Regions from separate parts of the Kocuria sp. MNB10 genome, predicted to be linked through region 1. Evidence: predicted binding sites of a transcription regulator. Region 1 holds the regulator's gene; the other holds the start of a gene.

What was found. The regulator LexA, encoded in region 1, represses DNA repair genes until DNA is damaged. The targets are predictions, from matches to a motif close to TCGAACANNTGTTCGA.
Region 2: the regulator LexA is predicted to act here: its motif matches at 3,613-3,628, upstream of ACW9PK_RS11875 (DNA polymerase III subunit alpha).

What each region holds. Positions count from the first base shown of each region.
Region 1 is NZ_CM133411.1:320,907-326,692, forward strand. Features, by position in the region: gene hisB (imidazoleglycerol-phosphate dehydratase HisB) at 1-213, opposite strand, end outside; gene ACW9PK_RS01405 (histidinol-phosphate transaminase) at 370-1,473, opposite strand; gene ACW9PK_RS01410 (LysM peptidoglycan-binding domain-containing protein) at 1,625-2,056, opposite strand; gene lexA (transcriptional repressor LexA) at 2,337-3,110, shown strand; gene ACW9PK_RS01420 (ATP-dependent DNA helicase) at 3,350-5,404, opposite strand; gene hflX (GTPase HflX) at 5,401-5,786, opposite strand, start outside.
Region 2 is NZ_CM133411.1:2,606,979-2,612,764, forward strand. Features, by position in the region: gene ACW9PK_RS11845 (enoyl-CoA hydratase-related protein) at 148-477, shown strand; gene ACW9PK_RS11850 (acyl-CoA dehydrogenase family protein) at 480-863, shown strand; gene ACW9PK_RS11855 (SDR family NAD(P)-dependent oxidoreductase) at 897-1,463, shown strand; gene ACW9PK_RS11860 (putative quinol monooxygenase) at 1,477-1,812, opposite strand; gene ACW9PK_RS11865 (hypothetical protein) at 2,142-2,759, shown strand; gene ACW9PK_RS11870 (hypothetical protein) at 3,124-3,534, shown strand; gene ACW9PK_RS11875 (DNA polymerase III subunit alpha) at 3,637-5,786, shown strand, end outside.

The sequences.
Region 1 (5,786 bases):
GTGGTGGACGTCGATGTCCGTGTCCCCGTGGGCCTGGATGTCCAGGTCGATCAGGGAGTGCTTGGACAGTGCCGTGAGCATGTGGTTGTAGAACGGCACCGTGGTCTCGATCGAGGACGTACCCGTCCCGTCCAGGTCCAGGCTCACGCGCACGGTGGATTCACTGGTCACACGTTCCACCGTGGCGGTGCGGTGGTTCTCGACTGCGCTCATGAAAGACGACATCTCCTCGGGGACGGCGCCCGGCGACGGCTCGGCGGGCGGGTCCAGTCTAGATGGCTGGGGTGGAACCATGGGGCCGCGGCCCGACCGGTCCCACGGTTCGAGACGAGCCGGGCCGGCTCAGAATATTGGCCCGGACGGTCCGGCTCAGGACCGGGCGAGGTAGGACTCCACGGCCTCGAGGAACGCGGTGGTCTCCGCTTCCGTCCCGGCGGTGACCCGTAGGTGGCCGGGGATCCCCACGTCCCGCACGAGGACGCCCTGGTCGAGCAGACCCTGCCACATGGCGTGGGCGTCCCCGCCGCACTCGAAGAACACGAAGTTGGAATCGGATTCGGCGGGGGTCAGGCCCAGTCGCTTGAGCTCGTCCACGATCCGGTCGCGCTGCAGCTTGATGTCCTCGACCGTGCCGAGCAGTGTCTCGTGGTGTTCGAGTGCGGCCAGTGCGGTCGCCTGGGTCACTGAGGACAGGTGATACGGCAAGCGCACGAGGCGGATAGCGTCCGCGACGGAGCGGTCCGCGGCGAAGTACCCGAGCCGTGCACCCGCTAACGCGAACGCCTTGCTCATGGTGCGCGTGACGATGAGCCGGGGACGGCCGGGAAGCAGGGTTAGCGCCGAGGGGGTTCCGAAGCGCGCGAACTCGGCGTAGGCCTCGTCCACGACGACGATGGTGTTGCGGTCCTCCCCCGCCTCGTACACGGCCTCGACGACGTCCAGTCCGAGCGCGGTCCCGGTGGGGTTGTTGGGCGAGCACAGGAACACGATGTTTGGGGCGTGCTCGCCCACCTGGCGTGCCGCCGACTCCGCGGACAGGGAGAAGTCCGCGGCGCGCTCCCCCGCGATGAACCGCGTTCCGGTCCCGAGGGCGAGCAACGGGTACATCGAGTACGTGGGGACGAAGCTCAACACGGAGCGCTCCGGCCCACCGAAGGCCTGCAGGATCTGCTGCAGGATCTCGTTGGACCCGTTGGCGGCCCACAGATTGTCCTCGGTCAGCTCGTGACCCAGATAGGACGCTAGGGCGGTCCGCAGATTGGTGAAGTCCCGGTCCGGGTAGCGGTTCAGGGACGCCGCGGTATCGGTGACGCGCCGCGTGACGGCCCGAACCACGGGCTCGGGAACCGGATGGGTGTTCTCGTTAGTGTTCAGTGCGACACGGACTTCCAGCTGGGGAGCACCGTAGGGAGACAGGCCCCGCAGGTCGTCGCGCAGCGGAAGGGCTTCGAGGGAATCATCACGAGAATTCACCAGACCAGTCTATGGACTCAGTGCATATCCGGTCACACGACGTCTCACGGTGTGTCGATTCCCGGACCAGTCGTGACACCGCCCGGAGCTTGTCGGCGCACCAGGAGTCGCTCACTTGGCACCGACGGATCACGTCACCGACGGGTCACCGTCAGCGGGACGGGACCTCCAGGACCTGACCGGTGCGCAGGGTGGAGGACGTCAGACCGTTGAGCTCGGCGATGTCGTTCATGACCTCTCGGGTATCCCGCTGCGGGTCCGCGACGGCGGCGATCTCCCACAGGGTCTGGTCCGCCTGCACCGTGACACCGTGGGTCACGGGCGCCCCCGCCGGTTCCGTGGATGCCTTGACCGTGGGCGGCAGCAGGAAGACGGCGGCGACTACCAACAGGGCCGCCGCTCCCGTGACGAAGGGCAGTCCGATCAGGAAGAACCGGCCGCGGCGGGTGAGCTGCAGCGGCGAATGAGCGGCGCGCGGGGCGGCCTGGACGGACGCGGCACGGGCCGACGTACGAGCGCGCACGGCGGCGGAGGACGCAGCCGTGGCGGAACGAACGGATCGCGACAAGGTGAGAGCGGTCATGGCTACCTCCTGGTGATCTGACCGGATCCACCCGAAGGTGGCGGTGTTCGAACGCGAAGCGTATTTAGAACACATTTTCGAATCTCTACCCACAGTTCTAGCACGGGTGTACGAATGCTGTCGAGGACCTTTTCGAACACATATTTGAACCCGGGGACGCGCGCGGGTTAAGCTCGAGGTCACACAGGAGTTAGTTGACCCCACGTCTCCGACACGCATAAGCGGCCTCCGCGGCCCACCGCAGGGTGTGCACAGCGTGGACGGTGAAAGGACCCCGCACGTGAGCACTTCTTCCCCGAATCAGCAGGCGTCCGACCGACGCCCGCGCACGCTCACCCCTCGACAAGCACGGATTCTCGGTGCCGTGCAGCGCTGCATCACCACGCGCGGCTACCCGCCGTCCATGCGTGAGATCGGTGACACCGTGGGTCTGGCGTCCCTGTCCAGCGTGACCCATCAGCTCGGCCAGCTCGAGAAGTGGGGCTACCTGCGCCGGGATCCGCGCCGACCCCGCGCCATGGAGGTCCTGCGCCCGTTGAGCGCGGAGGAACTCGACCGCCACCTGGGGCCGGCCGACGAGCCCGCGGGTTCCGTGGAGTCCTTGGCGACCCGCGCATCGGGCGCCGCGTCCCCCGCGGTGCACACCATGGGCGACCTGCCCGCCGCGGACGACGACGACGCCATGGTCCCCGTACCGCTCGTGGGGCGCATCGCCGCCGGTGGTCCCATCACCGCCGAACAATCGGTCGAGGAGGTCTACTCCCTGCCACGGCAGTTCGTGGGTCACGGCCAGTTGTTCATGCTCAAGGTCTCCGGGGACTCCATGATCGACGCTGCCATCTGCGACGGCGACTGGGTCGTGGTGCGCCAACAGAACTCCGCGCAGAACGGGGACGTCGTGGCTGCCCTGCTGGACGACGAAGCGACCGTCAAGACCTTCCGCCAGCGCGACGGCCACACGTGGCTGCTGCCCCAGAACACCCGCTACGAACCCATCCTGGGTGATCACGCGACCGTGATGGGAAAGGTCGTCTCGGTCTTCCGCTCCCTGTAGCTCGCCCTCCGAACGGTTCCGGGAACCGCGCGTCGCGTCACGCGGGACCCGGCGGCGTGCACCGCCTCGGAACCGCCCGTGCTCGCGCTCCGGACCACGGGCCCGCGCTCACAGGGCTGCGGCGCGCGCCGTAATACCGTACGCCGACCCGCGCATGATCCGGCGGGGAGCGCACGGAGGCACTCAACGCGCGTCTCCCTAGACGGCACCACGGACGTGAGCACAGCGACGTCGAACGCTCAGGAGCGCGCCAATCGCTCTAACGCCCCGAGAACGGTCGAGCGGTCCGTGGTGGGCCACAGCGGCGGGAGGGACCGGGCCAGGAAGGACCCGTAGCGCGCCGTGGCGAGCCGCGAGTCCAGCACGGCGACGACGCCCTTGTCCCCGCTCGCACGGATCAGTCGGCCGGCGCCCTGCGCCAGGCGCACCGCGGCGTGGGTGGCCGAGACCGACATGAACCCGTTGCCGCCTGCCCGTTCGGCCGCGCGTGTGCGGGCGGTGCCCAGGGGATCGTCCGGGCGCGGGAACGGGATCCGGTCGATCACGACCAGTCGGCACGATTGCCCCGGCACGTCCACTCCCTGCCACAGGCTCATGGTTCCGAACAGGCTCGCTGAGGGATCGTCGGTGAACTCCTTGACCAGGGACGGCAGGGAGGCGTCCCCCTGGCACAGGATGGGCAGCTCTGTACGATCGCGCAGCGCCTCCGCCGCGTCCTCCGCGGCCCGGCGGGACGAGAACAGACCGAGCGCGCCGCCGCCCGAGGCCTCGAGCAGCCCGAGCAGTTCCTCGAGTTGCTCCTCCGAGACGCCACGGCCGGGTTTCGCGAGGTGCTTGGCCACGTAGAGGATGCCTTGGCGGCGGTAGTCGAAGGGGCTGCCCACGTCCACGCCCCGCCACGCGGGGGACCCCGGGCCCTGCAGGCCGAGAGCCCCGGCCGTGGACGAGAACGATGACCCCACGGCCAGGGTCGCCGAGGTCAGCACGACCGTGCGCCCGTCGAACAACCCCTCCCGCAGGGGCCCCGCGACGCTGAGCGGCGCGATGTTCAGGGTCGCCGGTTCCCCTTCGAACGCTCCCACGTATCCCTCGGTGGGCGACCAGCGACCCACGCGGGAGATCCACAGGACGTCATGGGCGGTGTCCGCCGACAGCATGCGCTCGGCGGTGTCCAGCAGCTCGGACAACCGTGAGCGGGCCGCGTGACGTGCCGCGTCCTCGCCCTTGGAATCGCCCTTGGTGTCACTGAGCCCCGTGCGCGCGGCATCCTGAACGCCACCGACCGCGTAGACCTGCTCCTCGGTGAAGCCTCGCGGCAACAGTCCGGACGGGTCGGGGTCGAAGGCGAGATCGAAGGCCTGCGCGGCCTTCTCGAGTGCATCGCTCGACGCCGCGGTGTGCTTGCGCACGGCCGTGGCCGCCGCTCGTACCGCGGCGGCGGACAGCGACGCGGTCACGGCACCCGTGACCCGGTCCCGCAGCTCATGGGCCTCGTCAACGATCACGACGTCGTGCTCGGGCAGGACCGCGAGCCCCTCGAACGCGTTGATCGCGAGCAGCGCGTGGTTGGTGATCACCACGTCCGCCTCGCCGGCCTCGGCCCGGGCGCGCTCGGCGAAGCACTCCTCCACGAGGGGGCACTTGCGCCCCAGGCACTCCTTGGCGGTCACGGAGACCTGCCGCCACGCGGCGTCCGTGACACCCGGCTGGACGTCGTCCCGGTCCCCGGTCTCGGTGGTCTCGACCCATTCCCGCAACCGCAGCACCTGCTGGGCCAAGCCACCGAGGGGGCGATCCGCGCCCCCTGCGGCGGGTCCCGAACCGGGGACGTCGAACAGGGCGCCGTCGTCGTCCGGGTAGCCGCCCTCGACCTTGTGCAGGCACGCGTAGTTGGAGCGGCCCTTGAGCAGCGCGACGACGGGGCGGTCGTCCAGTTCGTCCTCGAGCGCGTCGAGCAAGCGGGGGACGTCCCGGCCCGTGATCTGGGACTGCAGGGCCAGCGTGGCCGTGGCCACGACCACGGGCTTGTCCGCGGTGCGGGCGTGGCGCAGGGCCGGGACGAGGTATGCGAGCGACTTACCCGTACCGGTCCCTGCCTGGACCAACAGATGCCGGCCGGTCTCGAGGGCCTCGGCGACCTTGGCCGCCATGAACCGCTGTCCCTCCCGACGCTGCCCGCCCAGCGCGGTCACGGCGGAGTCGAGGAGCTCGAGCGTGTCCACCGCGCCGGGCAGCGTTTCGGGGCGGACGTCCGAGAGGTCGTGCCCCGCTTCGTCGACGAACGATTCGCTCATGCTCCGGCGGGATCCTCCGCGGTGGGCGAGGCGGCCGGGCTCCCGGGCTCCGCCACGCGGTAGGGCGCGAGTTCGCCCACGAGTTCCTCGCGAACGCGCACACGCAACCGCGTGCCCTCGGGAGTGTGTTCCGTGCGCAGGATCTCGGCGTCCTGGGCGTGCAGCCGGGAGACCACCTCGCCGTGAACGTAGGGCACGAGCAGTTCCATGTTGTGGTCTGGGCGCGGAATAGCGGAGGAGATCAACCGCTGCAATTCCTCGATGCCCTCTCCCGTGCGCGCCGACACGGCCACCGACGGGTGCTCGTGATTGCGCAAACGACCCAGCACCACGGGATCCGCGATGTCGGCCTTGTTCAGGGCCACGATCTCCGGGATGTCAT
Region 2 (5,786 bases), 580 kb from region 1:
AGAATCCGCCCCGGAATCCACCAGAGATGAGGAGACGCGTCATGACCGCTGAGCACGAGTTCGAGGACATCCTGTACGAGATCCGCGGCGCCGCGGCCGTGACCACCATGATGACCCCAGCGCTACAACGCGTTCCGGTCGCAGACGGTGTACGAGCTCATCACCGCACTCCGGCTCGCCGGGGCGGACCGGGCTGTGCAATCCGTCATCCTGACCGGTGCGGGCGAGAAGGCCTTCTGCACGGGCGGGGACGTGAAGCAGCGCGCCGAGATCGGCGACTATGGTCCGTCGCCGTCGGGGATGGTCGAGATCGGGAACCTGCACAAGGTCATCCGTGACATCCCCAAGCCGGTGATCGCGGCGGTCAACGGACTCGCGATCGGTGGCGGGCACGTGCTGCACGTGCCGTGCGATCTCACGATCGCCTCGAGCACCGCGCGCTTCGGTCAGTCCGGGCCCAAGGTGGGTTCGTACTGATCGTGGAGGAGATCGCCCGCGGTGACTTCAACGCGGGCTACGTCCAGGTGGTGGGCTCGCTCGTAGGACAGATCCTGGCGTCGTCGGCGTCGCCCAAGACGGCGGAGAAGTACGTGCCGCTCATCACGAGCGGGCGCGGCATCGTGGGCATCGCCCGCTCCGAATCGCACGCGGGCTCGGACGCCGGCAACCCGAGGATGACGGCCCGGCGCACTGACGACGGTTGGGTCATCAACGGCACCAAGGCGGTGGGCCGCGGCCTGATGCGCTGCGAGGACGTCCTGGTCCCGCGCGAGCACCTGATCGGCCCCGGGGGCGCGGGATTCACCCAGGTCATGGAGCTCATCATTTCCCGCGAATCGGCCGGACGCGGGTACGCACCCTGACCGGGATCGACAGCACGACCAGGAGGATTGCCCATGAACGAGCACAACACCGGCACCACCGCACGGGTGGCGATCGTGACCGGCATCGGACAGGGCATCGGGGCGGCCATCGCCGAGCCGCTGCACGAGACCACTGAGGAATGGACCCGCGAGATCGTGACCGTGGAGCGGCTCGGGGTGCTCACCGTGGCTCGCCATGTCCTGCCGCATCTGCGTGCGGGGGGAGCCGCGGGTCGGCGGGCGAGCTTGGTCGTGGTGTCGTCGGACAGTGCCAAGGCGGGCTCGTTCGGGGACGCGGTGTCGTCGGCCGCGCGGGCGGGTGTGCTGGGCATGGTGCGCTCCGTGGCGCGCGAGAACGCCGTGGTACCCATGACGGTCAACACCGTGTGCCCGGGTCCCACGGACACCGCGATGTACCGCGAGCTCGCGGACGCCCAGGGCCTCACGGGGAAGGTCTTCTCCGGGATGACGCGGGGCATCCCCGCGCGCAGGCTCGGCACCCCCGAGGAGGTCGCGGCCACGATCCACTTCCTGCTCTGCCCGGGGACGGCCTACATCACGGGCCAGGCGATCTCGGTGAGTGGTGGGTTGACGATGTGATGGTGGCGCCGGGTCAGCGCGGGATGCCCGCCACGGCTTGCAGCCGGTGGCTGGTCATGCCCTCACGGTCGATGATCGGTAAGGCCCGCTGGATCCGTTCCTGGACGGCCGGGATCTGCAGGGACGCCTGATGGTCCTCCTCGGTGTCCCAGACCTCGGTGACCCACACGGCATCAGGATCCTCGGGATCGGTGGCCACGAGGTAGAGGCGGCAACCGGGCATGGGCTCGGCGGCGTCGTTCTCGGCCAGGATGCCCGCGAGCGCGTGTCCGTTCCCGGGGGTGGAGCGGAGGCATCCGTGGAGCATGAACAGGGCGGTGGTGTCGGCTGTGCCGACGGATGTCGTCATGGGGCCAATCTAACCGCTGTGTGTCGTGGAACACAGGGGTGCTGGCGGACAATGCCGGCGCTCCCGAAAGGGGCACGGACACCATGCCCCGGAACTGCTCCAGGGCATCATCTCCGGGCGCTTCGTCCGGGTGTGCAACGTCCGGACGGTGCCCGAGCGGCGTCGTAGTGTGAAATCATGCGCCAGCGGACGACGACGGACACGGCAGCGCGCCCCGGCGCTGGCAGGGCGCTTTTCGCGGCGATCGCGGGAACGGTTATCGAGTGGTACGACTACGCGTTGTACGGCACCGCGGCCGGGCTCAGCATCGGCCGCTGTTCTTCGCGGGGATGGACTCCGGGGCGTCGCCCAAACGCCGCGGGCTCTACACCTCGTTCGTGCTCTCCGCGCCGCCCGCCGGCATCGTGCTCGCGTGCGTCGCCTTCCTGTGGGCCGCATCCCTGGGCGACGACGCTCTGCTCGCGTGGGCCTGGCGCGTCCCCTTCCTGGTGTCGGTGGTGCTCTTCGCGCTCGCGGTGTTCATCCGGGCCGCGTTCTCGCTGTCGTTCATGACGTCCCCCGAGGTCGGGATGAGCAGGGGCTCCGCGTTGCTGGCCGTGAGCATCGGCGCCGTGGGGGCGTTTCCGCTGTTCTGGGCGCTGTCCTCGGGGGATCTGGTGCTCGCGAGCGTCGCGACCGCCGTGGGGTACGGACTGGTGATCGCGTGCACCTCCGGCTCCCAGGGCGCGCTCCTGGCCGGCCTGTTCCCCACGGCGGAGCGCTTCAGCGGTATCGCGCTGGTGCGCGAGACCAACGGTGCGATCGTGGCGGGTTTCAGTCCGCTGATCGCGGCGGCACTGATCTCCGCGGCCGGCGGCAGCACGTGGGGAGCGGCCTTGTTCCTGGCGGCGTGCTGCCTCAGCCCCGTGCTCGCGGTGCTGCTGATGCGCTCGCGGCAGTATGCATGAGATGCCGGTGGCATGGTCGGCGGGTCCGGGGCGTCGCCCAGGGCGGCGGGCCCGCGGTATTTCCCCGGTCACGGCGCAGAGAATCACCGACCGGGAGGGCCGATAATCGCCTCACGCGTGTTCTGTCATCGCAGCGTGAGGGGTTCCACCGGCTGGCCTGTGACCGCGGCAATCAAGTCGAAGTCCGTGTCCATGGCCAGCACCGTCAGCCCAGCCTTCTCAAAGATCTCACCCACGCCCGTGTGCGGGCATCTCTCCGGTGACCGACACCGCTGTGGCGTCGGTCGCTTATGCGTGTCGGACGATCTTGGCACCGTCTCAGTAGTCGAATAAAGTTTCGAATAATCGGGGAGGGTGAGCCACCATGACGGTGCTGGAGATGACGGAGACCGGGCAGTACGAGGACCCGTGGGACACGGTTCCGGTGATCGGTGCGGGCATGCCGGTGGAGCGTCCCACGGGGCTGGTGGGCGGCTCCACGGACCCCGCCCTCGATGATCTCGCGGTGGTGTGTGACATCACCGGGACGCCGTGTGTGGTGACGTACCGCGGTGAGGAGCATCGCGTCCTGCAGCCCGTCGTTCGCTGGTACGAACGCCGGAATTGGTGGGATGTGGAGGTCCGCGTGCCGCGTGAGAGCCGCACGAGCGCGGTGGATCAGGAGCGGTGGCGGGTGCAGGTCGTCCGGCCCGGGGTGGTTGTCGCACGCACCTTCGAGCTGGTCCGGAACCAGTTCACCGATCAGTGGCGGGTGCTCCGTGTCAGCGCCGCATGAGACCGCCCGTGGTCGCTGTGCGGAGTCCTTCCGTGTCACTTCATGTCGCCCGCGGAGCCGTCCGCGATTGACAGAAGTTCGAATAAAGTTTCGAATATGGGCATGTGGTTCCCCCATCTTCACGTGGCCTCGGCCTTCAGTGCGCACTACGGTGTGGCGCGTCCGGAAGAACTCGCCCGGGCGGCCGCGTCCCAGGGAGCACAGGTCCTCGCGTGCACGGACCGGGACGGCCTCTACGGTGCCGTCAAACACGTGCTGGCATGCCGCGCGCACGGTCTCGCTCCCGTCCTGGGTGTGGACATCGCCCTGCTGCGGACCCCGCGCGCCGGCGCGGGAGGCGCGCAGGGCCGGGCGGCCGGACAGCGACGTCGTCCGGCGGCACCCGTGGTGATCGGCCGGGCGGTGGTCCTGGCCACGGGACGCAACGGGGGAGCCGGGTACGCGGCCCTGTGCCGGGTGGTCTCCGCCGCCCACCGGGCTCATGACCGGCACGCGGCCCACCCCATCGGACTCAGCGCGGAGCAGTTGGCGCGGCACGTGCATCGTGCGGCGCGCCACGGTGATCCCGGGCTCGTGGTGCTGCTCGGCCCGGACTCGGACGTGGGTCGGCTGCTCGTGGGACGGCACTACCACGCGGCGCGCACCGCGCTGAACCGATGGCGTCACGCGCTGCCCGCGGGGACCCTCGTGGTGGAGACGGTGACCCACCTGGCGCCCCAGGGTGCGCCTCTGAGCATGGGGCACGCGGTGCGGATGTTCCAGATCGGGCGGCAGGCGCAGCTGCCCGTGGTGCTCAGCAACGCCGTGCGCTACGCCCACCCGGGGCAGGCCGTGACCGCGGACGTCCTGGATGCCGCCCGGACCTTGATGTCCCTCGACGAACTGGCCGGGGCGGATCGCGGTGTGCTGCAACCCAACGGGCAGGGCTGGCTCAAGGACGGTGACGAGATGAGTCTGCTGGCCCGGGAGATCGCCCTCGCCGCGGACCACGGTCAGGCGGGACACGGCGCGCTGCTCGCGGACACCCACCACCTGGCCCAGCGCTGCCGTCTGGATCCGGAGGGGGATCTCGGGGTGGACCGTCCGGTGATCCCGGAGGCCTCGGTGATCGGGGTGAGCGGTGACCCGGACCGGGAACTGGCCCAGCGTTGCTACGCGGGACTCGCCCGGTTGCATGCCGGCGAGGACTGGGACCGCACCGTGCCCGGACTCAACCGGGAGTCCCTGCGCGGACGGTTGGAACGGGAACTCGCGGTGATCGCCCAGCTCGGCTTCGCCGGGTACTTCCTGACCGTGGGGGAGGTCTCGGAACTGATGAGCGGCATGGGTGTGCGTCACGCCGCCCGCGGTTCCGGGGTCTCGTCCCTGGTGGTCCACCTGTTGGGGATCTCACCGGCGGATCCGCTCGAGTACGACCTCGTCTTCGAGCGCTTCCTTTCCCCGCTGCGCCCCAGCCTGCCGGACATCGACATCGACATGGAGAGCGCGCAACGCCACGCCGTCTACCACCGGATCTTCGAACGCTTCGGCCCCCGCCGCGTCACGCTCATGAGCATGCAGAACGCCTACCGCTCCCGCGGAGCCGTGCGGGACGCCGGACTGGCACTGGGGCTCGAGGCCCAGGAGGTGGACCACGTGGCCACCCAGTTGTGGCGCGTGCCCGGGGGCACCCTGCGGGAGGAGATCGCACGCCGGCCCGAACTCGCCCCGCTCGCGGAGCGGCTGCGCAGCAACCGGCAGTTGGACCTGCTCGTGGATCTCACCGAACGCCTCGACAGACTACCCCGGCACATCTCCATGCATCCGTGCGGGGTGATCCTCTCCGACACCACCCTGTTGCAGCGCACCCCCGTGCAGGCCAGCGGGATCGGGCTGCCCATGTCCCAGTACGACAAGCACGACATGGACCCCATGGGGCTGATCAAACTCGACATACTGGGCGTGCGCATGCAGTCCACCCTGGCCCACGCCGTGGAGGAGATCACCCGGTTGCGACCCCACGAACCCCCGCCCAGCCTCGACACCATGCCCCGGGACGACCCCGACACCTTCCGGCTGATCAGTTCCACCCACACCCTGGGGTGCTTCCAGATCGAGTCCCCCGGGCAGCGGGAACTGATCGGGACCATGGGACCGGAGGAGTTCAACGACCTCGTCGTGGACATCTCCCTGTTCCGCCCCGGGCCCATGCAGGCCGCCATGGTCCGGCCCTACCTCAACGCCCGCCACGGCTGGTCCACGCCCACCTACCC